DNA from 2 places in the Gulosibacter sp. genome. Region 1 is predicted to be linked to the other one. Evidence: predicted binding sites of a transcription regulator. Region 1 holds the regulator's gene; the other holds the start of a gene.

Region 1 (15,160 bases):
AGTACACCAAGCCCGCGTCAGCGCGCACGCTTGCGGCTTCCCCGTGTGCCAATGATCTGGTGGACGGTGTTTGCCGTAGTGCTCATGGTGGGTCTCATCGTGGTCGGTTGGCTTCTGGTCAACTGGCAGGTGAATGCGATCATCATGGCCATTCCGGCGCTCATTCCACTTGGCATTGTGCTCGCCGTGGTGCGGTGGCTTGATCGGTGGGAACCCGAGCCGCCGATGCTCTTGGCCCTGTGTTTCTTGTACGGTGCCGGCGCATCCATTCTGGGCACGCTGGTCACCGGCAACTTTCTCTTAGATGTTGCCCAAGACTTTTTGGGTGACAGCGGGAGTGTGGATGCATTTTCCGTGCTTGTACAGGGACCGGTCACGGAAGAGCTCATTAAGGGCTTGGGCCTGGTGATCCTGCTCATTATTGCCCGCCGTGAGTTCAATGGGCCGCTGGATGGCTTCATTTACGGGGCGGTTATCGGGGCGGGGTTCGCCTTTACCGAGAATATTGTTTATTTCGCATCCTCAGGTTCCACGGGGATTGAATTCGTGTGGTTACTCGTCGTCCGTTGCATCCTGTCGCCATTCGCGCACGTGCTCTTCACCGGGATGATCGGCATGCCCATTGGCTGGGCGGCACGACGGAGCGAAATCTGGCGATTCGTCCTCGCAACGATCGGCGGATTGGCCTTCGCGATTGCCTTGCATGCGTTGTGGAACGGAGGCAGCGTGTTGGTGCTGCCACTGCTGGGAATCGAGCCAACGAACCCGTTCGGCTGGATCATTTACTACGCGGTGGTCCAAGTGCCGTTGTTCATGGTTGCTGCGTGGTTCCTCATTCGATTACAAGAGCATGACCAGCAAGTCATCCTGTTACGACTCGGGGAGTATCGGAAAGCCGGCTGGTTTACCGCGGGGGAATTGCGGATGATTACAGACTGGCCGGTGCGCCGCTCAGCACTTCGGTGGGCTCGGAATCAGTCTCCCGAGGTGGGGGATGCGATGCGAGGGTTCATCACGGATGCGACACGCCTCGCATTCGCGAGAGAGCACGCGGCAATCGACAAAAAAGATCCTGAACGACGCAATATTGAGAAGCAGCTTCTCGACACCACGCGCGCGCATCGGGAGATCCTTGCCGACGCGCGCAAACGTCGACACGCAGAGAAATAGAACCGCGGCGCGCGGATAACTAGCGAGAAAATGTGGTTCGCTTGAATGCATGAGTGAACTGCAGAAACCAGAAATCGAATTCCCCGAAGGACCTGCACCCACGATGCTCGAGATTGAAGATCTCGTTGTCGGTGACGGTGTGGAAGCAGCAAAGGGCGGCACCGTTAAGGTGCACTACTTGGGCGTTGACTACGAATCCGGGGATGAGTTTGACTCCTCCTGGTCGCGCGGCGAACCCGTTGAATTCCCACTGGCAATGCTCGTGAAGGGCTGGCAGATGGGGATTCCAGGCATGAAAGCGGGCGGGCGTCGCAAGCTCATCGTTCCTCCAGCATTGGCCTACGGGGAAGCTGGCGGCCACCCGCTCTCGGGTCGCACACTGATCTTCGTTATTGATCTGCTTGACGCAAAGTAGTAGAGGTATCGGCGAGTCTGGTACTATCGGAAGGTTGCCGTGTAACGGCCGCGGGTAAAGAGAGTTTTCGAAATCGGTTCGAGAACGCCGCGCAGCGAATGGAAGGGGCACTACGCCAATGGCGCTGAATGCAGAAACGAAGAAAGCCATCATTGATGAGTACGCAACTCACGAGGGCGACACCGGTAGCCCCGAAGTGCAGATTGCGTTGCTTTCGGCTCGCATCAACGAGCTGACCGAGCACCTCAAGTTCCACAAGCACGACTTCCACTCGCGTCGCGGCCTGCTGCTGCTCGTGGGTCAGCGTCGTCGTCTCCTCAGCTACCTGTCTGATGTGGACATCGAGCGCTACCGTGCGCTCATTGGTCGTCTCGGCCTGCGTCGCTAACCTGCTCGGCCAGCGAGCCGAATAGCCAGTACTTACCAGCTGCCCCCGCCAATTCGGTGGGGGCAGCTTGGTATTTCACCGCACTATTTCGCGCGATCGATTGTGACGTCAAGAGTCGCGGTCGAAGCGTTGACACTTTGTCCCGTCATACAGTCGGTGCATCGCTCAACTATGAGCAGTCGAGACAAGGAGAAGTGCGTCATGACCGAATTTTCGAGCCTCACCCGGGTGATCCGTGCCGGAATCGAAACTGATACGGCACAGGGCGCGGTGGTGCCTCCGCTGTACAGTTCCTCGAACTACACCTTCGCCGAGTTTGGGGTGCCTCGAGAATTCGATTACACGCGTTCCGGAAACCCCACTCGCGCCCTGCTTGGCGACGCACTTGCAGAACTCGAAGGTGGCGCCGGGGCAACCATCGTCGCCACGGGCATGGGCGCGGTTACCCTCTCATTGATCGCATTGCTCGAGCCGGGAGATGTCGTGGCGTACCCACACGACTGTTATGGCGGTAGCTGGCGGGTGTTCGAACAGCTCGGCAAAAAGGGCCACTTCACCTTCGAGCCGGTGGACTTTTCTGACACAGAAACCGCATCGGCACGACTTCGAACGCTGAGCCCCAAGTTGGTGTGGCTTGAGACGCCTTCCAACCCGCTCTTACGAATCACCGACATCACGGCGATTTCTACGGTTGCCCACGAAGTCGGTGCCCTGGTTGTGGCTGACAACACCTTCCTGCCACTCATCCAGCGACCATTCGATCTCGGTGTTGATGCCATTGTGCACTCGGTCACCAAGTACCTCAACGGCCACTCAGATGTTGTCCAAGGCGCCGTTATCGCCAAGAGTAACGACCACGCTGAACTCTTTAGCTGGTGGGCTAATGTGCTCGGACTCACCGCGAGCCCGGCAGACTCGCACCTGGTATTGCGGGGCCTTCGCACCCTCGATGTGCGCATCCAACGTCACCTCGAGAACGCGACCGCGATTGTTGAGGCCATCGAGGGTCACCCCGCGATCAAAGAGCTCTATTTCCCCGGCCTCGAATCACACCCGGGACACGATATTGCGGCGAAGCAGCAAAATGGCTTCGGTGCGATGTTCTCCTTCGAACTCGCCGGCGGACAGGAGGCGGCTCGACGCTTTGTGGAACGCATTGCACTCTTTAGCCTCGCCGAGTCGCTTGGCGGTACCGAGTCGCTCGTAGCGCATCCAGCAACGATGACTCACGCTTCAATGACACAGGAGGCACAGGATGCTGCGGGGATCACCGCGGGTCTTCTTCGCTTCTCTGTGGGTATCGAGCCAGTGGCGGATCTCATCGCCGACTTGATCGCGGGACTCGACGCGGCGAAGTAGCTCCAAGGCAAGGCCGGGGCGCCCTGGTACGATCAGGAAGTTCGTATTCACCCGCGCGCGGATTAGCTCATGCTGATCTTCGGTGGCGGCACCCCGGCTTTCGCAACGTAGATATCCGGTGAGCTCCTACTGACGGTCAGCCCGGAACCCAAGAGTGGTTGCGGTTCGTGCTGTGCGCGTGCGGACGACACAAGGAGATGACCTTTGGAAGGTCCAGAAATTAAGTTCGCCGAGACCGTAATCGATAACGGTAAGTTCGGCACCCGCACGATTCGATTTGAAACCGGCCGCCTCGCACAGCAGTCGCAGGGTTCGGCAGCTGCCTACCTCGACGGCGAAACCATGCTGCTGAGCGCCACGAGTGTTTCGAAGAACACCAAGGAAAACTTCGACTTCTTCCCCCTAACCGTGGACGTTGAGGAACGCAGCTACGCGAAGGGTGTTATCCCCGGCTCGTTCTTCCGCCGCGAGGCACGACCCTCGACCGACGCTATTCTCGCCTGCCGTCTCATCGACCGCCCGATGCGCCCATCGTTCATCGATGGTTTGCGTAACGAGGTGCAGATCGTAATTACGGTGATGTCCATCGCACCCAATGAGACCTACGACGTGCTCGCAGTTAACGCTGCCTCCATGTCCTCGCAGATTTCGGGTGTTCCCTTCTCGGGACCAATCGGTGCCGTTCGCATTGCGCTCATTGACGGCCAGTGGGTAGCGTTCCCGACCTACACGCAGGTTACAGAGGAAGCCACCTTCGAACTCACCGTTGCCGGTCGCCTCATCACCCGCAAGGACGGTTCCGAAGATATCGCAGTGATGACGGTCGAGGCACAGGCACCCGACAACGCTTGGCAGCTCATCCAGGATGGTGGCCAGAAGCCAGACGAGGCAGTCGTCGCCCAGGGCCTCGAAGCATCCAAGCCGTTTATTACCCAGCTCATCAAGGCCCAGCTCGACGTTGCCGGCCAGGTGAACAAGCAGGTACAGGAATACCCGACCTTCCCGTCCTACACCGAGGAAGTTCTCGCAGCCGTTACCGAGCTTGCAACTTCGGACCTGGAGAAGGTCTACCAGATCGCCGACAAGATCGAGCGTCAGAACGCCGACGATGAGCTCAAGACTCGCGTCAAGGCCGAAATCGCCGCGAAGATCGAAGCGGGAACGCTGCCAGAGGGTGCGTCGACACAGGTCTCGGCTGCCTACAAGTCCGTTACCAAGGACGTTGTTCGCGGTCGTATCCTCGCCGAAGGACTCCGCATGGACGGTCGCGGTGTGGCCGACATCCGTCAGCTTGATGCTGAAGTGGATGTGATTCCTCGCGTGCACGGTTCGGCTATCTTCCAGCGTGGTGAGACGCAGATTCTTGGCGTCACGACGCTGAATATGCTGAAGATGGAGCAGCAGATCGATTCGCTGTCACCCCAGACTTCGAAGCGCTACATGCACCACTACAACTTCCCGCCCTACTCGACCGGTGAGACCGGCCGTGTTGGCTCACCCAAGCGCCGCGAAATCGGTCACGGCAACCTGGCCGAGAAGGCACTGCTCACGGTTCTACCCTCGCGCGAGGACTTCCCCTATGCGATCCGCCAGGTCTCCGAAGCACTCGGGTCGAATGGTTCGACTTCGATGGGTTCGGTGTGTGCTTCGACGCTATCGCTGCTCAACGCCGGTGTGCCGCTTCGCGCGCCCGTTGCGGGTATCGCAATGGGCCTCGTGTCCGCAGAGGTTGACGGCGAGACGCAGTACCGCGCACTCACCGACATTCTCGGTGCTGAGGATGCGCTTGGTGACATGGACTTCAAGGTCGCCGGTACGCCCGAGTTCATCACCGCACTGCAGCTCGACACCAAGCTTGACGGTATTCCTTCCGAGGTGCTCGACGCAGCACTGAAGCAGGCACATGATGCTCGCATCGAGATCATCGACCGTGCGATCAACCCCGTCATCGACCAGCCCGACGAGATGGCCGACACGGCACCGCGCATCATCTCGGTACAGATCCCGGTCGACAAGATTGGTGAGGTGATTGGTCCCAAGGGCAAGATCATCAACCAGATCCAGGAAGACACTGGCGCCGACATCTCGATTGAAGATGATGGCACCGTGTTCATTGGTGCTGCAGACGGTCCCGCAGCGGACGCCGCTCGTGACGCCGTCAACGCGATCGCGAACCCGCAGGTCCCCGAAGTGGGCGAACAGTACCTCGGTACCGTGGTCAAGCTTGCATCCTTCGGCGCATTCATTTCGCTGCTCCCGGGCAAAGACGGACTGCTTCACATTTCCGAGGTGCGCAAGCTCGTGGGTGGTAAGCGCGTCGAGAACGTTGAGGATGTCCTCAACGTCGGCCAGAAGCTGCTCGTTCGCATCACCAAGGTTGACGACCGCGGCAAGCTCTCGCTGGAGCCAGTGGTAGAGGAAGAAGAAGAAGCAAAAGAGGAAGTCGCCTCGGAAGACTAATTCCCGCAACTCACGCGACTCATGAATAAGGTCGGCACCCGCAAACGCAGGTGCCGACCTTATTCATGTTCCAGGACGGGAAGCCCGCCTACTGATCTAGGCCTGTTGCTCGAACGTCGCCATGAGGTGACCACGAGCAATCACGTGCTCACGAAGCATGAAGTGCACCCGGGCCGCCGTGAGATTATCGGGCAGGTCAAGGCGCGTGTTCAGGGCCTGAACGGTAAAGAAGTAGCGGTGTGGACCGTGACCGGCAGGAGGTGCGGCACCGATGAACTCGCGGCCGAGCGCCTCGTTATAGCCGAGCGCGGCGCCTTCTGGAAGATCGGCGAGGTCTCCGGTGCCGGCGCCCTGCGCGAGACTGGTGCACTCGGCTGGCAGGTTGTACACCACCCAGTGCCAGAAGCCCGACATCGTCGGAGCATCCGGATCGTACACGGTCACCGTATAGGACTCGGCACCCTCAACAGCATCCCAACTCAGCTCGGGGGAGAGTGCCTCACCACCGTGTGAGGCACCGACATGCGCCAGCGGCAACGTTTCGCCATCGTTGAAGGACGCTGCCCGGAGCGTCATCGCGGGAGCCTCGGGTACCTGCTCGTACGGATTGTTCTGCGGGATTGATGGGGTATTTGGCGTCGACATGTGGCCCTTTCTCTAGTTCGGACATCTCAAGAGTGCCAGAGCCGGTATGACAGCCGCCTCAAGGCAATCGTTAAACACAAACGTCACGAATCGACACCGACCCCAGCAGGTATCACCGGCAACAGGTAGGCTTTGGCACGCTATGACCTCGCCGATTCCGCTGCCATTAGACCTGCCCTCACTTGAAGAAGAAGTCGCAGGGGGTGCCACGCTTCGACGAACCATCCTTCCCTCCGGTGTCCGCCTCATCACCGAAGATGTTCCGGGCGCGGCGTCCGCAGCCATTGGCTTCTTCGTACCGCTGGGCTCACGGGACGAGACCGATCGAGAGTACGGCTCGAGCCACTTCCTTGAACACCTGCTCTTTAAGGGCACGCCGAACCGTTCCGCACGGGATGTGGCGCTCGACTTTGAGCGTGTCGGGGGCGACTTCAACGCTGCCACCTCGCGTGAGCAGACCGTGTACCACGCCCGGGTCCGTGACCAAGATCTCGGAATGGCGATCGATGTCCTGAGCGATATGATCACCTCTTCGCTGCTCGATCCCGCTGAGTTTGAGCTCGAACGAGGCGTGATCCTCGAAGAGATCGCGATGGCCGAAGACGATCCCAGGGATGTGCTCTGGGACCGGTTCTACAGCAACTTCTTTGGCGATCATCCGCTGGGCCGGCCTATCGCCGGTACGCCGGAATCAATCCTCGCCTCCACGCGTGAGGAAGTGTGGGATTTTTATCAGCGTTACTACCGTCCCGAACGACTCGTGGTGTCGATTGCAGGACGTGTTGATCACGATGAGGCCTTGCGTCGACTCGAACAGGGATTAGAAAAGGGCGGCTGGAACCTGGGTCGTGCGGCGCAACCGATACAACGCCGTGGCGACGCCCCAGCCGTTTATCAGCGGCGAGAGCGGATTCAAGTGATTCCGCGAGAGCTTGAACAGACCCACATCATCCTCGGCACGCGCGGTATCACCGCGGTCGACGATCGACGCACCCCATACGGTCTGTTGCACCACATTCTCGGTGGGGGAATGTCTTCGCGGCTTTTCCAGGAAGTGCGGGAGAAGCGTGGCCTCGTGTATTCGGTCTTCTCATTCGGTGCGAGCCACGCCGATGCTGGCGTGACAGGAGTTTCGGCATCATTTTTGCCGAATAAAGCTGCCGAAGCGATTCGCGTTATTGGTGGCGAACTCGAGAAGATCGCGGCCTCGGGAGTCACCGAGGAAGAACTTGCGGATGCCCAGGGTGCGGGTGCCGGTGGGGGAGCACTCGCCCTCGAATCGATGAATAGTCGGATGCATCGCTTGTCGCGATCGGAACTCGTACTGGGCGAATTCATCGACCTCGACACGGCAATTGCGCGGATGAATGCGACTACGCGCGAGGAGATTCAGGAGCTTGCCCAGGAAATCGTGGCGGGAGATCTGACCGCGGAAACCATTGGGCCGCTTACCGATGAAGCACAGTTGGAGTTGGAGGCGCTCTAATGAGCCATTTCCTCTACCTGGTTCGGCACGGACAGCAGGAACACGCCGAACACGGTATCGACGATGGCCCGCTCTCGGAGCGGGGTCGTGCTCAGGCACACGCGATCGGACGCAGGCTTGCGACGGTGCCTTTCTCGCAGTCCTTCACATCGCCGTTGGACCGTGCGCTGGAGACCGCGGCGATTATCGACAGCTACACGCAGGGCCCCTCCGTGACGCCCACGAATCTGCTCTTCGACTGCGTGCCGTCTTCGGGCGAGGACGCACCCGCGCACTATGACAGCTTCTTTTCGGGGGTGAATCCTGCCGATATCGAAGCCGGCCAGGCACAAATGAACGATGCAATCAGCACATTCTTTACCCGCAGCCGCGAGGATAAACACACCCTGCTCGTGACCCACAACTTCGTGATCGGCTACTTCGTACGAGAACTGCTCGGTTTGCCCGAATGGAATTGGCTCACCCTCGGTACCGGGAACACGGCGCTTACGGTACTTCGCCGACGTTCGATCCGGCCCGATGAACTCAAACTCTTTGGTGACCTCTCGCATTTGGAACCGAGCGAGCGCACCGGTGTGAACTGGTTCCCCGACCTTTAGAGCGTCTTACCCAACCAGCGGTCGGCATTGGAATTGTCGTTGAAGCGTGGAATCTCTACGAACCCGAGTTTCGTGTAGAGGCGGGCGGCGGAATCGAGCGATGAATGAGTGTCGAGAACGAGACGGTCACCGCCAAAGACTTTGGCACTCTCACTCAATGAAGCCATGATGATTTGACCAATCCCGCGACCGCGTGCCGTCGGTCGCGTGTACAGGTGCTTGAGTTCGTACCATCGGCTGCCACCAAAACCATTGTCGACGAACTCCCGACCCGGCTGGATGCTGCGAATACCCGCGCAGCCGAGCGCAGCATCCTCGTCGTAGGCGATCACGAATCGACCGGCAGGTGCGATGAACTGTGATGGGTGGGGTCGTGGCGCACGGTAGTCGGACGCGGAAGCCGGTCTGGTCCGCAGTCGATCGGCAACGTACTCTTCTAGCAGTTCTTTCGCGATCGCGGTGTCCGTGCTGATATCGACCAGATGAATCATGGTCGCAATGCTAATGGTGTGTGGCAAAAACTGTTCCTGGGTGGCGGTACCGTAGATGCCATGACAATTTCAGTGGCACTGTCGGGAGCCAGCGGTCGGATGGGAACGCTCATCCAGTCGATCATCGAGGAGACGGACGCATTCGAACTGCACGCCGCCCTCACGAGCAAGTCCTCGCCGGAAGAGATGCTCGGTGCGGATGTTTTGATCGATGTGACTCGACTCGAAGTCTCAGAAAAGCTCGTGAACTTCGCACTCGACAATGGCATCAACGCCGTGATCGGTACCAGCGGATGGAGCCAGGAACGCCTTGCGAGTCTCGAAGAGCGCATCCCTGCTGGTCGAGGGGTCATCGTCGTCCCAAATTTCTCAGTGGGTTCAGTGCTCGGTACCCACCTCGCAACCATTGCCGGGCAGTTTTATGACTCGATCGAGATCATCGAGGCACATCACGACAAAAAGGTCGACTCACCGTCCGGTACCGCTGTTCGAGCTGCCGAAGCCATCGCTGCGGCACGCGGAAACGAACCGACGCCACCAAACCCCGACCAGGAGGCACGCGGGCAAGTCGTTGCCGGCATCCCGGTACACGCGCTTCGACTGCGTGGTGTGGTCGCGGATCAGCAGATGATCTTCGGCGGCAGGGGCGAGACCCTCACGATTCGGCACGAAACAATGTCAAATCAGGCCTATGAGCAGGGGATTCGCCTCGCTATTCACGCGGGGCCCGAGACAACGGGCCTCACCGTGGGCATTGATCGACTCTTAGGAATCGGCGACAGCAAGTGAAACGATGGTCCGGCGCCCGCATCGGTGTCTACGTGTTACTCGCGCTGATCGTCATTTACCTGATCGCCATTGGTGGCATGGTTTGGGGGATGATCACCAGCGGTGAACTCATCGGCATCATCATGGGTGCGGCGCTGATAGTTTTCCCGCTGCTAGGAATTGTGTTCATTTGGCGTGATGTCCGGTTTGCCCAGCAGGGAGACCGCGTGCTCGCCAAAATGGCGGATGCGGGTGAACTGCCCGAGGACACCTTGCCCAAGCGACCTTCGGGGCTCCCGGTGCGGCAGGCTGCAGACGAAGAGTTTCCCCGTTGGAAAACAGAAGTTGAAGCCGCGCCCGAGGATTACCGCACCTGGGCGAGGCTCGCTCTCGCGTATCGCGCATCCGGCGACACCGCCCGCGCACGACAGGCAATGCGGAAGGCAATCGAGCTAGAAACAGATAGGCTTGACGAGTGAGTGAAGAGATTGAATTCCGCAGCGACGTCACCGTCGAACTTGTCCGATCGCAAGCCCAGGACCGCGATGTGCTCTTTGCCGCACGGGTCTCGACAATCGGAGAACAGAGTATCCCGGTCGAAGGCGACGGTGAAGAACTCCAAAAACGAGATCGAGGACTCATCAACTTTTTGATGCGCGATCGCCACGGCACTCCCTTCGAGCACAACTCGATGACCTTCTACGTCCAGGCACCTATCTTCGTATTCCGTGAGTTCCAGCGGCACCGAATCGCGAGCTATAACGAAGAATCGGGCCGCTATCGTCAGCTGCGCCCTTCCTTCTACATTCCCGCGCCGGAACGCAATCTTCGCCAAGAGGGTCGACCCGGAAAGTACGAGTTCTTCCCAGGCACGCCGGAGCAAACTGAACTGGTTGCCGCCGAAATTCGCCGGGAGTCTGAGTCTGCCTACGCGAGCTATCAGCGGATGCTTGATGAGGGTGTTGCCCGAGAGGTGGCCCGTATGGTGCTGCCACTGAACATTTACTCTTCGATGTACGTGACCATGAATGCCCGCTCACTCATGAACTTCCTGTCACTGCGTCGCCTCGTCGAAGGCTCGGCATTCCCGTCCTTCCCGCAGCGCGAAATTGAACTGTGCGCGGAGCAGATGGAAACGCTCTGGGCCGAGCAAATGCCGCTCACCGCCGAGGTCTTCAACGCGAACGGCCGAGTTGCCCCCTAGCGCCCTTCCTGACGGTAAGCCAGTACCCACCGATGGTGCCCTGCCCGAGTCTGTCCGGGAGGGCATCGCCGGTAGACAGTTCGGTGCCTATGTGCACATTCCGTTCTGCCGGGTGCGGTGCGGTTACTGCGACTTCAATACCTACACCGCCACCGAGCTGGGTTCGGTATCGCAAGAGTCATATCCGGAGAAAGTCCTCGCTGAAATCGCGCTCGCGCGCCGCGTACTTGTCGATGCGGGTCAGGACGCTCCGCTGAGCACAATCTTTTTCGGCGGTGGCACACCGACGCTGCTACCCGCATCCGCACTCATCGACGTGCTCGCTCGGCTGCGTGACACCTTCGGGATTCGCGAGGGTGCCGAGGTCAGCGTCGAGGCCAACCCCGATTCGGTTGATCGCGCCTACCTTGAGGAGCTCCGCCGGGGTGGCGTCACCCGCGTGAGTTTCGGGATGCAGTCCGCGGTTCCGCACGTGCTCGCAACGCTCGATCGCACGCACGACCCGGCGCGTGTCCCCGAAGTGGTGCAGGCCGCGAAGGATGCGGGGCTCGAGGTCTCGGTGGACCTCATTTACGGTACGCCGGGAGAGAGCCTTGAAGACTGGCGCGCTTCTCTCGAGCACGCGATCTCGATGTCACCGAATCATATTTCTGCCTATGCGCTCATCATTGAGGCCGGGACCGCAATTGCCCGGCAAATCCGCCGCGGCGAAATTGCCGAAGTGGATGATGACCTGCAAGCGGACATGTACGAGCTCGCGGACGAGTTACTCGGCAACGCTGGGTTCGAATGGTACGAATTGTCGAACTGGTCCAAGGGTGGGAAATTTCCCTCGCGACACAATCTCGCGTACTGGCAAGACACCGACTGGTGGGGATTTGGTCCGGGTGCCCACAGCCACATCAACGGCGTGCGGTTCTGGAATGTCAAGCATCCCGCTGCCTACGCGAATCGACTCAATTCCGGAGAGTCTCCCGCAGCGGGGCACGAAGCTCTCACGAGCGAACAGCGATTCGACGAGTTCGTGTTGCTGCGCACACGACTGCGAGAGGGGCTGCCAATTAGCGAGCTTCCGGCGGACGCCCGCACCGGTGTGGCAGAACTGATCGGTAACGAACTCATCGATGCCCGAGAAGCATTGGCGGGCCGAATCATTCCGACCCTTCGAGGCAGGTTGCTCGCCGACGTGATCGCTCGGACACTCACGTAGCGAATACCGCGCAGCCTCGATGAGGCACCGGCCTTAGCTAATGAGACGCAGCGAGAACGGGTAACGGTAGCCGCCCGTTTTGTTCGTTTGAATTCCCGCCATTACTGCCAGCGCGATCACGGCGACAGCGAGCGCGAATGACAACAGGCCGCCCAAGATCCAACCAATAAAGGGGATCGTCGTGATCGCGCTTACCAACAGCGAAGCGATGAAGACGGTGATTCCGAAGTTGAGGGCTTCTTTGCCTTCGCGATCGTAGTTCGAGCTTTTTTCGCGCATCACGAGCCAGAAGATCAGCGGGCCGATCACGGTTACGATGTTCAGCAGGTGAGCCCACATCGACACATCACCCTGGTGGGCGGGTCCCGAGGGCTGACTTGCGGATTGCTGCGGGCCGTTCGGATCGTTCGGTGGGTACTGCGTCACGACGTCTTCCTTCGTGTGGTGATTGATTTTGCTCGCTGGCAGCGTATCTCAGTGCGGTGGCTGCGAAGGTGTCTTTCGTGGGAACGCGCGTAGACTTAGCAGTCGTACCTTGACAGTGCCAGTAGTGATGCAGTGGAAACTGCGCCGCGGTGGCACTGCAGAACATGAGATCAGGATGGAGTGGTGTCGGTGGTGAGTGATCGAAGCCTGGAGGTGCTTCGGGCAATCATCGGCGATTACGTCGAGACGAAAGAGCCCGTGGGGTCAAAGCGTCTTGTCGAGCGCCACAAGTTCGGCGTCTCTGCGGCAACCATTCGCAACGACATGGCGCAACTGGAAGAGGCAGAGCTCATTGCCGCGCCGCACACATCTTCTGGCCGCATTCCGACCGATAAGGGTTATCGCGTATTCGTGGACCAGCTCGCGGGGATTCGACCGCTCTCGCTGGTGCAGCGGCGCGCGATTGAGGAGTTCCTCGAACGTTCGAGCGATCCGGAAGAACTCGTGGTGCATTCGGTTCGAACGCTCGCGCAGTTGACGAACTCCGTGGCGATCGGGCACCTACCTTCGCTGCTGACCTCGTCGATTCATCGACTGGAACTCGTCGCGCTCAGTGAGCGGCGCATCCTGACGGTGCTGATCACCGACTCGGGTCGGGTTGAGCAGCGCATTATCGAGCTCGACCACGAGGTGAGTGAGACGGCCCTCGTCAAATTACGGCACCACTTCAATGAGACGCTTGTCGGCACAACGCTGCATGATGCGAGCGTCAAATTGGAACCACTTACTGACCCCTTTACGGGTACGGAAGAGACCATCGCCTCACAAATCGTGACCGCACTGGTGGACCAGCTCAACTCGAATCGCGACGATCGGCTCATCATCGCCGGAGCCGCGAATCTCGCGCGAACGGAGCGCGACTTTTCTTCGATTCTGCCGGTGTTGGAAGCGATGGAGGAGCAGGTCGTCCTGCTACGGTTGGTCGCCGAACTTGACTTGCAGGATCATGAAGTCGCGGTGTCGATCGGTCACGAAAACGAGGATTCTTCGTTTGAGGAGACGAGCATCCTCGCCTCGGGCTATGTTGCGGACAGTGGCGAAGCTCGACTCGGTATTCTCGGACCCACCCGAATGGATTATCAGCGCAATATTGCGGCTGTACGCGCAGTCGCACGGTATCTCTCGCGCGTGTTCAACGATCACGCCGAATAACCAAGGAGGCAGCCAGTTTTGGCAGACCACTACGAAACCCTGGGCGTGAGCCAGGATGCGTCTCAAGATGAGATTAAGAAGGCGTATCGCAAGCTCGCTCGGAAACTTCACCCCGATGTGAACCCTTCTGCGGAGGCGGGGGAGAAGTTCAAGGACGTCACGGCGGCCTATGACACGCTCTCCGACCCGCAGCGTCGCAAACAGTACGACATGGGTGGTCAGGATGCTGCCGGCGGATTTGGCTTTGGCGATATTTTTGATGCCTTCTTCGGCGGTGGCCAGGGCGGCGGTCGCGGGCCGCGTTCTCGCGCGCAACGCGGCCAGGATGCGCTCGTGCGGATTGACCTGGACCTCGATGAAGTGATCTTCGGCACCCACCGAGATGTGCAAGTCGCCACTGCCGCACGCTGCGAGGACTGCGCAGGCAGCGGCGCGGCACCGGGCACCTCTCCGGTGACCTGTGCGGATTGTGGCGGTTCCGGTGAGGTTCGTCGACAGGTTCGCTCAATCCTCGGCCCCGTTATTTCGACCTCACCGTGTGCCGCTTGCCAAGGCTTCGGTACGGTTATCGAACACGCCTGTGAAACCTGCCACGGTCAGGGCCGTGTTCGCGCTCAGGCGACAATTCCGGTCGACATTCCAGCCGGCGTCGACTCCGGTCTGCGACTCCACCTGCCGGGCCAGGGTGAGGCCGGTCCCGGCGGCGGACCGAATGGTGACCTCTATCTCGAGGTGCGAGTGCGCGAACACGAGGTATTTGTCCGCAACGGTGACGACCTCGAGTGTCTTCTTGAAATCTCGATGATCGACGCCGTGTTTGGAACGAACACCACCTTGCCAGCGCTCGACGGTGATATTGAGTTGGAGATCCCGGTCGGCGCGCAATCAGGCGATGTCCTCACGGTGCGTGGTCGTGGCATCACTCGGCTTCGATCCACTCAGCGCGGCGACCTCGAGGTCACGCTGCAGGTTCGGACCCCGACGAAACTCGATCACAAACAGAAAGAGCTACTGCAGCAGTTCGCTGAGCGCTCCAAGCACGAGGCCGGTCCGGAACTCTCTCGCGAGAAGCCGGGTCTGTTCTCCAAATTGCGTGGAAAGTTTGGCCGCTAGTGGCACACGCCTATCTTCAGCAGGAGTGGGATTCCGCCACTGCCGGGGATGAACTCACCGTGACCGGTGAGGAGGCGCGTCACGCGGTGAAAGTTGCGCGATTACGAGCGGGCGAGCAAATCTTGCTGCTCAACGGGCGCGGAACGCGTGTGGCGGCCGAAGTGGTGCAGGTCGACGCGACCGAATTTCGGGTTCGTGCAACCGCTGATTCCGT
Region 2 (15,160 bases), on a different contig from region 1:
CCGCGAGCGGGCAATGGCGAAGCGTGAGCCGGTGGAACGCTCACCCCGGCAGCAGCGACTTGCGCGGATGCTCGATCGGTTTGGTGTGCCGGTCGTGAGCCTTGCCGGTCAGGCAATCTTGCCGAGCCAGATCGTTGCCGGCACGATGGTGTCCCTCGGCGCGAAGCGCAATGGCGTAATCGGCTGGCAACTATTGTCGATCGTCCTGTGGGGTGTGCTGTTCGCGGCACTCGCACTCGGCGGGCTGATGGCATTCGGCTAGCCATGAATGGACAATCCTGAATTTGAGGGTCTAGGCCTTAGGGAAGGTCTCGACCCTCAACTTCAGCTTGGTAGTTGTAAGACGGGGCCGCAGGGATCATCAGGCGGGAAGGCCGTCGAACTTCAGCCGAGACCGGAGGCTGTAAGTGGGTCGAAGCCCTCGGAGGCCATCAGGTCGTGGAGTTGGCGACGGCGAACACCGACGTTGCTTCCCTCGATGATCGGGTAGGCAAGCGCGTCATTGAGGTGGTGCACGAGTGGGAAGCCCTCGTCATAGGCCGAAACACCGACCACCTTGATGAGGTCGTTCACTACCTTGAGGCCGGTTTCGGATCCAAATATCTTGGCATGCAGCGCGAGTTCGCCACCGGCTGGATGCTGCGCGATCACGGCGTCGAGGGCCCGCCAAGAAAGCAGTCGCATTGCCTCGATCTGGCCCTTGGTGTCTGCCAATACATCCGACACAGCCTGGTAGTCGATGATCGGGTTCGGGCCACCACGGTGCTCGGTACGTGCAAAGTCAAACGCGACTTCCCATGCCTTGCGTGCTGCCGCTGTCGCGAAAGAACCGATAGAGGCACCGCTGGCCATGAATGCATTGAGAGTCAACCGCACGCCGTCGCCTTCCCTGCCGATGAGGTTCGACCGCGGCACCCGAACGTCGGTGAGCGTGACGCGACAGGTCATGCATCCTTTGAGCCCGGGAAGATCGTAGTATTCCTCAACCTCGATATGCCCTGCCAGCTGTTCTCGTTCGGCGACAATGAGCGAGACACCGCCGGGCGTGCGGCACACAAGGGTCATAACGTCGGGGCCATTGCCGTCCCAACCTGGCAGGAGCGACGACCATGCCTTCCGACCATTGATCACCCACTCGTCACCGTCCGGAACCGCAGTGGTCAGCACACCCGGTGCGGGAAGTTCGGCACCGAAATTTGCGCTGCCTTCGGGCTCGCTGAAGGCCATCGCGGCAACTGGCGCACCGGTGGTGGCTAGGAAGGGTGCTACAAAACGTTCGATCTGTTCGGGCGTGCCCGCTTCGTAGACAGGAGCCAGAGCAATTAACGGCCCCGCGAGGGTAATGAAAAAATCAGGTGATTCGGCCGCAATCTCTTCGATGAAGATCGCCGCATCGGCGCCGCTTGTCGCCGTGCCGCCGAAAGGTTGCGGGATGAGTCCTCGGAGCATGTCGGCGGCGACGGCCTGTTCGACCGCGGGCTTGAGCAAGAGTGACCGCGTTTTCGGGTCGTGTTCTTGACGCACCTTTTCCATCAGCGGGGTGAGGACCTCTTGTGCGAACTGTCGAGCGCCGGATTTTAGTTGGTTCTGTTCCGGACTGAGATCAAAAGAAATGCCCACGAGTTGCTCCTTTGCGACTTGATAAACAGCGCACGCGAATACGGGCAGCTGCTGCGGTGATGATCACCGCAATTGGTGCAACCAAGTCTGTTCATCGTTCCGCGCGGGGGCCAGACAAAACGTGCAGCGCGAGTTGGCAATTCATGCGTGGATTTCGCGGTGTGCTGCCGGCGAATGTCCCCAGACCCGTCGGAATGCCCTCGAAAATGAAGTGGGTTCTGGATATCCCACATTTGCGCCCACGGCAGCGACGGTTTGGTCCTGGTACAAGAGCATTTCTGCAGCCGCAGTCATCCGCAACCCTCGAAGTGACTCGGCAAATGTCTGGTCGGAGTCCTCGAATAGGGCGTGAAGCCGTCGAGGCGAGATACCGAAAACTCGGCTGACTCGTTCCACCGAGAGATCGGGATCGGAGAGACTTGCTTGTAGGTATTCGAGCACCAGGGCACGCGAGAGAGGTGGGGCGAGCTCCGTAGCAACTGGCGCTCCCGATGCTTCGTCAAATGCGGCAGACACGACTGCAGCGAAGGCACGGCTGAGGTCGGTGCCTGCGGCATCCGGGAATGAACCTACCAGCGACCAGAGTGATCGAATCATCCCGATAGCCGTAGCACCGGCCGGGCTCGATCCGGTCGCGGTGGCGAAAGGAGCCCGGCTGCGCAGCAGCGCGCCAGAGAAATATTCCCGGGGTAACCGGAACGAGAGCATTCGCCAGTCGCGATCGAATCCGAGGGCAAAAGGCTGCATCGTGTCGAGCACTGCGAACTGGCCGGGGGCGATCACCGCTTCGTTGGTGCCTTGCCGGACGAAGCAGTTGCCGACGAGTTGGAGATTCACGAAGAAGTAGTCGTCTTGAGTATTCGCGACTTCTTGTCGACCGTGCAGTGTGGCTTGCTCTGGGGAAGAGACGCTGGCGCGATTTAGCGGGCCGAGCTCGCGCGTTTCCACCGTAGCGGCGAATCCGTTCACTCCCGCTACAGGGATTGGGCGCAATGGCACGAACGCCTGGCAAATCACTTGCTGGTAATACTCGAACTGGTGTGCCTCCGGCAGCGTTCGAGTGTCCCACCTGGCCATTTCTGAAGCCCCTTCGATCGATGGGGCAAGCTTAGCCACAGAGGGGGAGAAAGGCATCCCAATGGACCGATAGGAGAATTCGCCGCGAACGCCGAGGAAGCCGGTCCAGTGAAGGTGCCGATATTCACTCCACCGCCTCTACACCTTGCGCAGCAAGACGCGGTCCACCGAATGGTCGGATGCTTTGCGCAGGATCAGTCGGGCGCGAGAGCGTGTCGGCAGGATGTTTTGCTCCAAGTTCGGCAGGTTGATTGACTGCCAGATGCCGCGGGCGGTGGTAACCGCCTCATCGTGGGAAAGATCAGCGTAGCGACGGAAATACGAGGATGGATTCGCGAACGCGCCCTCCTGCAAGCTCAGGAATCGCTCTTCATACCAGCGCGTGATGTCGTGAGTGCGAGCATCCACGTAGATCGAAAAGTCGAACATATCGCTCAGAGCGAGCGCGTTATTCACCCCGGGTGGCTGCAGCACATTCAGCCCCTCGACGATCAGCACATCGGGTGCGTTGACGACGATCTCAGCGTCGGGCACGATGTCGTAGATCATGTGCGAATAGAACGGCGCGCGCACCTCGGGAGCCCCGGACTTGACCTGTGTCACGAACCGCAGCAGCGCGCGCCGGTCATAGGATTCGGGGAAACCCTTGCGGTCCATGAGCCCGCGGCGCTGCAGCTCCGCATTCGGGTAGAGAAAACCGTCGGTGGTAATGAGCTCTACCCGCGGGGTGTCCTCCCAACGACGGAGCAACTCGCGAAGCAGCCTCGCGACAGTCGATTTGCCCACCGCCACAGAGCCAGCAACACCAATGACGAATGGCGTCTTGGTGGCCCGCTCGCCGAGGAATGATGTGGTGGATCGGCGCAATTCACGGGCATTCGCAATATAGATATTCAGCAGTCGTGAAAGCGGCACAAAGACCTGACGCACTTCGTCCACGTCCATGGGATCGCCAAGGCCGCGCAGTCGGTTGACATCCGATTCATCGAGGGTGAGCGGTGTAGTAGGCGCGAGTTCAGCCCACTGCTCCCGTTCCACCTCGACAAATGGTGTTTGCCACTGCGCCTCTTCGCGTCGGCCATGAATACGCATGATCAGGCCATCTTACGTTGAACCTCGGAATTTGACGTGCCGGTGATCAGGAAATGGCTGGGTGGCTCAGTTGGAATGCGCAATACTTATCGCTATGTGTGGAATTGTTGGATATGTAGGAGACCGCCTCAGCCAAGACGTATTGATGGGTGGCCTCGGTCGCCTCGAATACCGTGGCTACGACTCGGCCGGAATCGCAGTGGTGGACCCCGAAGGGGAACTCCACCACCGCAAGCGCGCCGGAAAACTGCAGGTTCTTCGGGATGACCTGGAGGCACACCCCTTGGCCGATGGCCACGTGGGTATCGGCCACACGCGTTGGGCGACTCACGGCGCCCCGAACGACGCTAATGCCCACCCCCACCTCGCCGATGACGGCAAGCTCGCCCTGATCCACAACGGAATCATCGAGAACTTTGCTGAACTTCGCGGCGAACTGCTCGCCGAGGGCGTCGAACTGCTCTCCGAAACCGACACCGAGGTTGCCGCGCAGCTCATCGGTCGCGAGTACCGCAAGGTGGGCGACCTTGAGCAGGCCTTCCGCAATGTGGTGACTCGCCTCGAGGGCGCGTTTACGCTGCTCGCGATTCACTCGGAGCAGCCCGACGTGATCGTCGGCGCGCGGCTCAACTCGCCGCTCGTGATCGGCATTGGCGAGGGCGAAAACTACCTCGGCTCGGACGTGGCCGCATTCGTCGAGCACACCCACCGCGCGATCGCCGTGGGCCAGGCGCAGATGGTCGTGGTCCGGAAGGAGTCGGTCGAGATTACGACTTTTGACGGCCAGCCCGCAGAAGGCGAGGCGTTCGACGTCGATTGGGATGCATCCGCCGCCGAAAAGGGCGGTTGGTCCTCATTCATGGCCAAAGAAATTGCCGAAGATCCGGAAGCGGTTGAGAACACCATCCGCGGTCGCATTGTGGACGGCCTCGTTCGGTTGCCCGACCTCGAGGCACTCAACGACGAATACTTCCGCGACATTGACCGCATCCTCTTGATCGCCTGCGGCACGGCTTACTACTCGGGCCTCACCGGTTCCTATGCACTCGAGAAGTGGACCGGTATTCCCGTCACTGTCGAGCTCGCGCACGAGTTCCGCTACCGCGAACCGGTGATCACCAACCGCACGCTCGTCGTGTCACTCTCGCAGTCGGGTGAAACCATGGACACGCTCATGGCGGTGCGCTACGTGCGCGATGCCGGTGCGAAGACGATCTCGATTTGTAACACGCAGGGCGCGACGATTCCGCGTGAGTCGGACTCGGTGGTGTACACCTACGCGGGCCCAGAAGTGGCGGTCGCCTCGACCAAGGCCTTCGTGGCACAGATCGCGGCGATCTACCTCCTCGGTCTGCACGTGGCCAAGGTGCGTGGCACGCTCACCGACGAGGAGATCCGCGTCGAAACCGAAGAGTTCCAGACCGTGCCGGATAAGGTCCGCGAGGTGCTCAAGCAGCACGACCGCATTGCGGAGCTCGCGAACTGGATGTCGGACACCCGTTCGGTGCTCTTCCTGGGCCGCAACACCGGCTACCCGATCGCGCTCGAGGGTGCGCTCAAGCTCAAGGAAATTGCGTATATCCACGCCGAGGGCTTCGCCGCGGGTGAGCTGAAGCACGGGCCGATCGCGCTGATCGAACCCGGCCAGCCGGTATTCGTGCTGGTACCGAGCCCGCGCCACGAGAACGGACTGCACGCCAAGATCGTCTCGAATATCGAAGAGATCCGCGCCCGCGGTGCCCGCGTGCTTGCGGTGGCCGAAGCGGGTGACGCCTCGGTGCTTCCGTACACCGACGACGTGTTTGCGACGCCGCCGACCTCACACTACTTCGAGCCCTTCCTGAGCGTCGTGCCGCTGCAGTATTTCGCGCTCGAACTCTCCAGCGCGAAGGGACTCGACGTTGACCAGCCCCGCAACCTGGCAAAGTCCGTGACCGTCGAATAGCCAACAGTGATTCACGGCATCGGAGTTGACACCGTCGAACTCAGCCGTGTGGAACGCGCGCTCGCGAATGAGAAGTTCGCGCAGCGCGTGTTTTCACCGGCGGAGCTCGAACTGCCGCTCTCCTCGATTGCTGCTCGATTCGCCGCTCGCGAGGCTGCGGTGAAAGCCCTCCGCGGGCTGCACGGGCTGACCTTGCGCGATTTCGAAGTGCGAAGAAATCATCTCAAGGCGCCGCAGTTTCTTCGCGGCGAGCGGTTGGATGCGGTGCTGAGTTCCCTGGGAATTGGGTCGTTGCATCTCTCGCTCGCGCACGATCGCGAATACGCCACCGCGTTTGTGGTGGCCGAACGGCAGGAAGGAAATACCGAGTGAACCCGGTCATCGAGGTCGATCTGGATGCGATTCGCGCCAACTATCGGTCGTTTGAGGCTGCGGTGGGTGTCGGTGTCATGCCGATCGTGAAGGCGGAAGGCTACGGGCATGGCGCACTCGCGATCGCACAGGCGGTGGTCGCCGCCGGTGCGCCGACACTCGGGGTTGCGGATGCGCGAGAAGCGATCGCGCTGCGCGATGCGGGGATCGATGTACCCATCCTTTCCTGGCTGCACTCACCGGTGCAGGACTGGGAGGCCGCCTTCGCCGCAGAACTCGAACTCGGCGTGTCCTCCTTCGACCTCCTCGCAATAATTGGCGAACGCGCAGCACACCGGCCCGGTGACAGCCGCATCCGGGTGCACCTCAAACTCGATACCGGCCTGGGGCGCAACGGTGCGCGCGAAATCGACTGGGTGGGACTATTCGCACAAGCACGCGACTTGGAACGCGCCGGACTCATCCACGTAGTGGGGATGTTCAGCCACCTTGCGGGGGCCGGTGAACAAGCGGATCTCGAGCAGATCGCCGCGTTTGAACGGGGGATCGCGCTTGCGAAAAGGCTCGAGCTGCGGCCGGACTACGTGCACCTTGCCGCCACCGGAGCAGCGCTGCGGTATCCGCAAGCACGCTATGATTTCGTGCGCCTCGGCATCGGGCTCTACGGGCTCTCGCCGTTTTCACCCGATGAAGAACCCGGTATCGCGCTCAAGCCCGCACTCTCGCTGCAAGCGCCGATCAAGCGGGCCGATGACGGCTGGTGCATCGAAATGGGCACCGCCCACGGACTTACCCCGGTTGCCGCCGCGCTGCCACCGTTCGTGGACAATCACGGGGACCGTTGGCGACTTTTGCGGCTCGAAGCGAACCACAGCATCCTCGAACCCCTCGACGAACTGACGAACGGGGTACCGCGAACCGCCTTTGTGATCGACCGCGAACCGGGCCGTTCCGCCACCGCAGATGATTGGGCCAAAGCGGGAGGCACGATTAACTACGAGATCACCACGCGACTGTCCCAGCGCATCCAGCGCGCCTATGTGGCGCCGGAACCGCTGCAGGCTGCCGAAGTGAGGGCAGCCGGTGGCGAGCGGCGAGTCTCGCCTCGGCGGCAGGCAATTATTGACCTCGACACCTTGCGGGTGCGCTTGCAGCAGCAGGATGTGCCGGTGGACCTGAGTGCGGATGCCTACGGCCACGGCATGGCCGAGGTGCTCGGGCTCGTGCTTGAGGCCGGTCTCCAGCCGATTGCGCGCACGCAGCTCGACCTCGAAGTGCTGCGTGCCCACGGTGCCACGAACGCCGCGCTCGTGCCGGAGGCTCCCGCTGAAACTCGGATGCCCTACGGCTTCGACGCTTCGGTATTCGGCGGTGCGACGCTCGGGCTGCGCTCAGAACTCGTGCACGTGAAGCGGGTGCAGGAGGGGCAAGCGGTCAGCTACGGCTACGAGTGGCGGGCATCGCACTCGACAACGCTCGGACTCGTCCCAATCGGCTATGCGGATGCGATTCCACGCTCGGCCCTCGGGCATGCCTATGTGAGTGTCGGTGGCGTCGCGGTGCCGGTCGTCGGCCGTGTTGCGATGGACCAGGTGGTCATCGATCTCGGCGACATTGAGTCCTGGCCGGGCATGCCCGTGCACATTTGGGGCTCGGAGACCGGAGACATCAGCCTCGGGGACTGGGCACACTGGACCGGACTGACTCCCGAAGCGCTGTGTGCGAGCCTCGGTCCGCGGGTCGAAAGAATCTATCTCTCGCGGGAACCCTTCGAGGCCGCGCAATTCGGCGGTTCGAGCGTGCAGGGCGGATTCGGAAACTAGGCAGAATGAGTGACGCATTGAACGAATCGACCGGCAGCGAACGCGCTGACGACGCCCACGAACTCAGCCGCAGCATCCGCTCCTCGGAGGACATGGAAGGCTTCGGCGCCCGTCTCGCGGCAGAGCTGCGGGCGGGCGACGTGCTCGTGCTCACCGGCCCGCTCGGCGCCGGAAAAACCACGCTCGTGCGCGGCCTCGGCGAAGCGCTAGGCGTGCGTGGCACCGTCGCCAGCCCGACCTTTGTGATTGCCCGAACGCATCCCGCACTGGCCGACGGCCCCGCGCTCATCCATGTCGACGCGTACCGATTGAATTCGGCGCTCGAGCTTGACGACCTCGACCTCGACTTCGATGCCTCAGTCACGGTGATCGAGTGGGGGAGTGAGTACGTCTCGGCAATCGCCGAATCCTGGCTCGAAATCGTCATTGAGCGCGCTCGCGCGGGGGACGTGGACACCGAGAACGATGAGGATGCGCGGCAGGTTTCGCTGCGCGCCGTTGGCGAACGCTGGGCGAGCGTTCCGCTCGCGACCATCCTCGCTGGCTGAGCCGACGTAGACTGGGAGATATGCTCCTCGCAATTGACACGTCCGCAGGGACCGACGTCGCCGTGGTGTCAGAGGGGGGACGAGTCCTCGCGCAGGCGCGAACGACCGATACCCGCCGCCACGCCGAAGTGATTGGTCCCAGCATCAGCTATGTGCTGCGGCAAGCCGGAATTGGCCCACAGCACATCACCCAGGTTGTCTGCGGTATGGGCCCCGGATCATTCACCGGGCTCCGAGTCGGAATCGCGGCCGCGCGAACCTTCGCCTTCGCGCGTGATGTGCCGTTCATCCCGATGCCCAGTCACGAAGCCATCGCGCACGAATGGCGACAGGAGCATCCGGACCACGAAGGTGCGATCAACGTGACCACTGATGCCCGCAGGCGGGAACTTGCCTTGACGCACTTTGCCGAGACCGAGACCGTCGCGCGCGAGTTCGAGCTGGTCGCGCCGGATGCGGTCCCCACCGAGACCACGCACGTCGCCGCCGATTCTGTGGCCGCGGCTCACCTCGCGCTCGCCTGGCTCGATCGACAAGCAAGGGGAGTGCCCGCAGACCCCGACGAAGTGCTGTACTTACGCGCGCCCGACGCGAAACCGGGTGCGGTACCGAAACGAGTGACCACGTGAAGAAGATTGTGATTCGGCCCAGTGTGATTGAGGACGCCCCGGCGATCGAGCGACTCGATAAGGATGCGTTCCCGCAGGACTCCTGGAGCCTCGCGACGATTCGTTCGGAGATCGAAAGCGATCACACCGGCTATTGGACGCTCACCAACGGTGAGGACATTTTTGGCTATGTGGGGGTGCTTGCTGGGCAAGGCTCGGGCGAAGCGGATGTCCAGACCATCGTCGTTGCCCCGCGTGTTCGGCGAGACAATTGGGGAACGAAACTGCTGCGCGAAGCGCTCGAATGGGCACAGGCTCGCGGCACGAAGCAGGTGTTTCTCGAAGTCCGTGAAAGCAATGAGGCGGCACGCACGCTCTATGAGCGGCTCAGCTTCGAAGCGATCGGTCGCCGCGAGGGTTACTACGCCGGCAGCGGCGAAAGTGCGATTCTGATGCGCGGCGAAATCGGTCGGGTGCTCACCTCGGCAAATGCGAAACTGCTGCCCGCCTTCCCGCTTGAACCACTCGTGCTTGGGATCGAAACAAGCTGCGATGAAACCGGGGTGGGCATCGTCCGCGGTACCACGCTGCTGGCGAATACGGTGGCGTCATCCATGGACGAGCAGGCCAAATATGGTGGTGTCGTTCCCGAGGTTGCCGCCCGAGCGCACGTTGATTCGATCGTGCCGGTGCTGCGCGAAGCACTCGACACCGCAGGTGTGACCCTCGACGACCTCGATGCGATCGCGGTCACCAGCGGCCCCGGACTCGCCGGCGCCCTCATGGTGGGTGTGGGTGCCGCGAAGGCACTCGCCATCGCGCACGACACTCCGCTGTTTGGCGTCAACCACCTCGTCGGCCACGTCTCGGCAGACCTGCTGCGGGAGGATGCGGAGCCGGTCGAGTTCCCCGCAATCTCGCTCCTGGTCTCGGGCGGCCACACCTCGCTGCTGCGGTCTGAGTCACTGGTCGGTGACTCGGAGCTGCTCGGCGAAACCATTGACGACGCTGCCGGGGAAGCCTTCGACAAGGTTGCGCGCGTGCTTGGGCTGCCGTATCCGGGAGGGCCTTCCATCGACAAGGTCGCGGCCGAAGGGAATCCCAAGGCCTTCCGCTTCCCACGTGGCCTCACGCATCCAAAAGACCAAGAAAAGCACCGCTTTGATTTTTCTTTCTCGGGGCTCAAAACGGCGGTGGCTCGCGAGGTTGAAAGATTTGAGGATGCTGGGGAACCGGTCCCGGTAGCCGACATCGCCGCATCCTTTCGCGAAGCCGTCGCCGACGTGCTGCTCAAGAAAGCACTCGCGGCCTGCGAAGCCTACGACACGCCCCGGCTCCTGCTCGGTGGCGGTGTGGCTGCGAACGCGCGCGTGCGCTCGCTCGCTGCGGAACGCTGCGCGGCCGCGGGAGTCTCCCTGCACATCCCGCCACTTTCCCTGTGCACCGACAACGGCGCGATGATCGCCGCGCTCGGCGCCCAGCTGGTAATCGCAGACCACGAACCCTCCACACTCGAAATTGGCGCCGACTCAACCCTGCCGATGACCTCGGCACAGGTGGACGATGCATTCGAAAAATCTGCGACTTCAGTATCTAGCTAAGAATCTCGTAGGTCAGAGACCATAGGATGATCGCATCCATCAGGGGAGGAGCCTCGGGAATATGACCGATACGAACGGTGCGAAGGGCGAACCGCGCGCCACGCCCGAAGACGCGGAAGACGCGCACGAGGTGGTGCCCGCCGCTGGCGGCACCTTCGGTGTCGGCAGCGATGAATCAGGATTCGGTAATGCTCCGCTCCCGAGCGATGCGGAGCCAGTAGACGACGCGCAGGCGAGCTCGAGCGGTGACCACACGATTGACGCGGGCGGTCTCGAGCCGTCGACCGCCGAGTCGAGCGACTCGTATGACAGCCATATTGACGTCGGGCAGCTCGATCCAGATATTGCCAGTGGCAATGGCGGCAACGATTCGGTGCCGGCCAATGGCGGTACCTTTGGCGTGACCCACGATGAGTCTGGCTACCAATCTGCCAGTGGGCATCCGGATGCGACCCCCTACGGTGGCTCCGGGCTCGGCTCCGCGCAGGGCGAGTTTGGTGCGTTCTCGACACCAGCGGGCACGCCTGAAATGGCCCCGCCGCAATTCGGTGCCGAAGCACCGGCCGCGTCAGGAAGCGACACGCTTGCCTATGTTGCGGTGGCGCTCGGCATCCTTGCGCTACTGCTACTGATGTTGCCGAGCTGGACCTGGATTGCCGGTGGCGTGCTCGGCGTGGCTGCCGCAGTGCTCGGCGCGATGCGGATCAAGAGCCCCGGCAAGCCATTCGCGATCATTGGCTTGATCGCCGGAATCGTCGCGATCGCCATCGCAGCGGCAACCGCGGTGGTTGTCTTCATCGTGTAGGGCTGTGGCTTTTGGCATGCGGTTTGCCAGGTGCGGGATTTTCTCGGGTCAGGATGCTTGTGGTCGTCGTGTTGAGCGCCGGGCCATCTCTCGTTCCGGGACGTCTGTATTCTTCGAGCAGGGGCGCCGGGATTTCGGGGGTCAGGATTCCAGTCTTCCACGCGCTTTGGCCTCGGTGACTCGTGCGTACGCTATCCGCGTACAGGGTCGCGAGTCGTTCCAGGTGGCACCATCAGGATTCGCGACATAGACTTCAGTTAGCACCCTCAGGGTGAGAGTGCTAACTCTCGAACTTATACACATCGTTTCGCCTAGAAAGAGGTCAACAGTGTCGGTGAACATCCAGCCACTCGAAGATCGCATTGTCATTCAGCAGGTTCAGGCCGAGGAGACCACAGCATCGGGTCTCGTTATTCCGGACACCGCCAAGGAGAAGCCCCAGGAGGGCGAGGTCGTGGCAGTTGGCCCCGGTCGCTTCGACGAAGACGGTGACCGTATCCCCATGGACGTTGCAGTGGGCGACAAGGTCATCTACTCGAAGTACGGCGGCACCGAGGTGAAGTACTCGGGTGAGGAATACCTCATCCTCTCGGCACGTGACGTGCTTGCAAAGGTTGTTGCGTAAGTAGCGACTTTGCTTAGCGCGAGACTCTGCGCAATGAGCGGGCTCCGGTTTCTCCGGGGCCCGCTTTATTTTCCGGGCGTGGGGTGCTGGCCAGTTCCGTGTATGGGTACTCGCTCCCGGCGTGCATCCGCTTCGTGAATTCGCACTTACTCCCGTCGCGCACTTACTCCTGTCGCGCATCCGCTTCTGTCGCGCATCCGCTCCGCCATTCATCGCAGGTGGTCGTCATCATTGCAGGTAGCGCTCATCATGGGTGAAGTACGAACCATGATGAGCGCTAGCGACCATGATTACGCGCGCTGGCTGCCATGCTGAAGCAGCGAGCCGACGCGCTACAGACGCTAGACGCGCTCGGCCAGAATCGCGACGCGGCGATCGCCGAGCCGAGTGCAAATGAGCGTCGCGGCCGAGTCTCCCCTGAGGCTCAGCTGTTTGCGGAACTCGGACGGATCAAGATCCACGCCACGCACCTTGATCTCGAGCGTGCCGATGTCGCGAGATTTGAGTTCTCGCTTCAAAAGCGCCTTGTCGAGCTTGAATTGCTCGACAACTCGAAAGCTCTGCACGAACGGGTTTTGCGTTGCCTTATCGGTGGTGATCCAGGCGATTTCCGGTGCGATCATCCGGCCACCGAGTTGCCGTGCGAGATCACCGATGAACCGTGCGCGAATAATTGCCGGGTCGGGCTCGTGAAGCCACGTACCCAGGTCTCCCACCGGCGCATCCACTGATTCATCGGCAGCTGTTTTGGCAGAAATCTCGTGACTTGCGTCATCCGTGATCGCAAGCACCGAACGGCGAATACCTGGGCGAGCTGCGGGTCCGAGCCAGACGCTGCACTCGACAAGATCTCCGTCGACCGATACCCACTGGGCCTCACCGTCTTCGGGGAGTAGTTCGTGTGGGAATGCGGGCCCGAGTTTCACGCCGACCGCGCGGCGGGCGAGGCTTACCGGGCGGCCGGCTGCGTTGTCCGGCCGACCGGCTGCTTCGACCGTGGGCTCGGATGCGCCGTCGCCGACCGCGGGCTTGGATGTGCTGTTCCCGTCCGGGCGTTCCACCGCGGCATCCTCGCCCCGCGGCGATGCACCTTCCGCGCATCCGAACGCGAAATCCAGCGAGGGCTGCCAATCGGCCGGGTCTGCCAAGCGTCGCGATGCGCCGCGCTCAGTCGCACCATCTCGCGCAGTGCGACGAGCCGGATCGAGGAAGACGCCGTCGAACTCGGACAAATCCACGTCCTCAGCACGGCCATGCCGGACTTCAGCATTGGGAAAGAGCGCGAGGTTGTGCGTCGCGATCGCGGCGGTGACCTCATCCACTTCCACCGCAACGACCTCGAAACCGAGCGCCGCAAAGGTCATCGAATCCGCTCCGATACCGCAGCCGAGATCCGCGATGCGGCGCACACCCGCGGCCCGGAAACGCTGACCGTGATGCGCCGCCACCTGCAGCCGAGTCGCCTGCGCGAGCCCATCCTCGGTGAACAGCATCCGGTCGGCAAACCCGCCGAATTTCGCTCGTGCACGACGCCGAAGCTTCAGCTGCGTGAGCACGGCCGCACTCGTGCGCGCATCCGCTCCCGCCTTCCGGAGCGCCGTCACCGCGCCCAGCGCATCCTTCGCAGAATCAAGCTGCGCAAACTCATCGAGCAGCGTCATCGCCTCGGGCGTGAGCAGGGCGGTCAGATCTTCGCGTTCCATGCCCCCAACGGTAGCGGTCCCGAGCCCCACGGCAGCGGTCCCGAGCCCCACGGCAGCGAAAGCGACTCGCGAGAATTATTCCCGTGCGCATCCTGCCACAAGCGAACTACCACCGTGTGCCGAAATCGAAGCATGAGCGTAGGATGAGTTACCCGCCAAATTTCGCAGGCGAACGCGGCCGCCGCGTGCTGCGCGAGAACGGTCGAAGGTTTCGCCAGCATCCCCGCGCTGAACGACTGGAGAAACCGTCACGATGACCGAGCACGACCCATTTGCGTTTACTGGACTCACCTACGACGACGTACTTCTGCTGCCGGAAGAGACGGATGTCATTCCTTCCGAGGTCGACACGACCACGCAGCTCACCCGTAATATTTCCGTGAAGGTGCCGCTCATTTCGGCAGCCATGGACACCGTGACCGAGTCGCGCATGGCGATCGCCATGGCCCGCCAGGGCGGCCTCGGCATCCTGCACCGCAACCTTTCGATTGAAGACCAGGCTGAGATGGTGGACCGCGTTAAGCGTTCCGAGTCGGGCATGGTTACGAACCCGATTACGACCACGGCCGATGCCACTGTCGCCGAGGTGGATGCGGTGTGCGGCCAATTCCGCATCTCGGGTCTGCCGGTGGTTGACCCTGCTGGGAAGCTCGTCGGCATTATTTCGAATCGCGATATGCGCTTCGTGCCGGAGAGCGAAAAGGCGACCACCAAGGTCTCCGAAGTGATGACTTCCGGGGAGCTTGTGACCGGTCGAGTGGGTATTTCTGGGGAGGACGCCTTCGCGCTCCTCGGGAAACACCGCATCGAGAAGCTGCCACTGGTCGATGACGCCGGTGTCCTCAAGGGGCTCATCACGGTGAAGGACTTCGACAAGATCGACAAGTACCCGGATGCATCCAAGGATGCGCAGGGACGGCTTCGCGTCGGTGCCGCGATTGGCTTCTTCGGGGATGCATTCGATCGGGCGGTTGCGCTGCGCGATGCGGGCGTGGACGTGCTCGTGGTGGACACCGCCAACGGCCAGTCCCGCGGTGAGGTGGACATGATTCGTCGGCTGAAGACCGACCCCGCGTTCAGCGGTGTGGATGTGATCGGCGGCAACATTGCCACGCGCGAGGGTGCCGCGGCGCTGATTGAAGCGGGGGCGGATGCGGTCAAGGTCGGGGTTGGTCCCGGCTCGATCTGCACGACCCGCGTGGTTGCCGGTGTGGGTGTGCCGCAGATCACCGCAATCTACGAGGCTTCGAAGGCTGCTCGTGGCACCGGAGTACCGATCATCGCAGACGGTGGTTTGCAGCACTCTGGCGACATCGCCAAGGCACTCGTTGCAGGTGCGGA

Evidence for each region. Region 1 encodes HrcA, which represses chaperone genes, less so after heat shock. Its sites were predicted from a motif close to TTNGCACTCGNNNNNNNCGAGTGCNAA; they were not measured.
Region 2: the regulator HrcA is predicted to act here: its motif matches at 11,749-11,775, upstream of groES (co-chaperone GroES).

The regions. Positions count from the first base shown of each region.
Region 1 covers NZ_JBQDBE010000001.1:260,902-276,061, forward strand. The annotation lists gene ACTHXA_RS01265 (PrsW family intramembrane metalloprotease) at 52-1,170, shown strand; gene ACTHXA_RS01270 (FKBP-type peptidyl-prolyl cis-trans isomerase) at 1,220-1,585, shown strand; gene rpsO (30S ribosomal protein S15) at 1,704-1,973, shown strand; gene metB (cystathionine gamma-synthase) at 2,175-3,332, shown strand; gene ACTHXA_RS01285 (polyribonucleotide nucleotidyltransferase) at 3,537-5,792, shown strand; gene ACTHXA_RS01290 (YbhB/YbcL family Raf kinase inhibitor-like protein) at 5,889-6,437, opposite strand; gene ACTHXA_RS01295 (M16 family metallopeptidase) at 6,580-7,923, shown strand; gene ACTHXA_RS01300 (histidine phosphatase family protein) at 7,923-8,522, shown strand; gene ACTHXA_RS01305 (GNAT family N-acetyltransferase) at 8,519-9,013, opposite strand; gene dapB (4-hydroxy-tetrahydrodipicolinate reductase) at 9,074-9,802, shown strand; gene ACTHXA_RS01315 (hypothetical protein) at 9,799-10,260, shown strand; gene thyX (FAD-dependent thymidylate synthase) at 10,257-10,985, shown strand; gene hemW (radical SAM family heme chaperone HemW) at 10,975-12,195, shown strand; gene ACTHXA_RS01330 (DUF4870 domain-containing protein) at 12,229-12,621, opposite strand; gene hrcA (heat-inducible transcriptional repressor HrcA) at 12,811-13,833, shown strand; gene dnaJ (molecular chaperone DnaJ) at 13,852-14,946, shown strand; gene ACTHXA_RS01345 (16S rRNA (uracil(1498)-N(3))-methyltransferase) at 14,946-15,160, shown strand, end outside.
Region 2 covers NZ_JBQDBE010000029.1:12,130-27,289, forward strand. The annotation lists gene ACTHXA_RS14245 (hypothetical protein) at 1-262, shown strand, start outside; gene ACTHXA_RS14250 (acyl-CoA dehydrogenase family protein) at 385-1,620, opposite strand; gene ACTHXA_RS14255 (AraC family transcriptional regulator) at 1,762-2,697, opposite strand; gene coaA (type I pantothenate kinase) at 2,836-3,789, opposite strand; gene glmS (glutamine--fructose-6-phosphate transaminase (isomerizing)) at 3,884-5,734, shown strand; gene acpS (holo-ACP synthase) at 5,741-6,106, shown strand; gene ACTHXA_RS14275 (alanine racemase) at 6,103-7,929, shown strand; gene tsaE (tRNA (adenosine(37)-N6)-threonylcarbamoyltransferase complex ATPase subunit type 1 TsaE) at 8,022-8,477, shown strand; gene tsaB (tRNA (adenosine(37)-N6)-threonylcarbamoyltransferase complex dimerization subunit type 1 TsaB) at 8,498-9,106, shown strand; gene tsaD (tRNA (adenosine(37)-N6)-threonylcarbamoyltransferase complex transferase subunit TsaD) at 9,103-10,686, shown strand; gene ACTHXA_RS14295 (hypothetical protein) at 10,748-11,491, shown strand; gene groES (co-chaperone GroES) at 11,820-12,116, shown strand; gene ACTHXA_RS14305 (THUMP-like domain-containing protein) at 12,458-13,819, opposite strand; gene ACTHXA_RS14310 (hypothetical protein) at 13,801-13,953, opposite strand; gene guaB (IMP dehydrogenase) at 14,073-15,160, shown strand, end outside.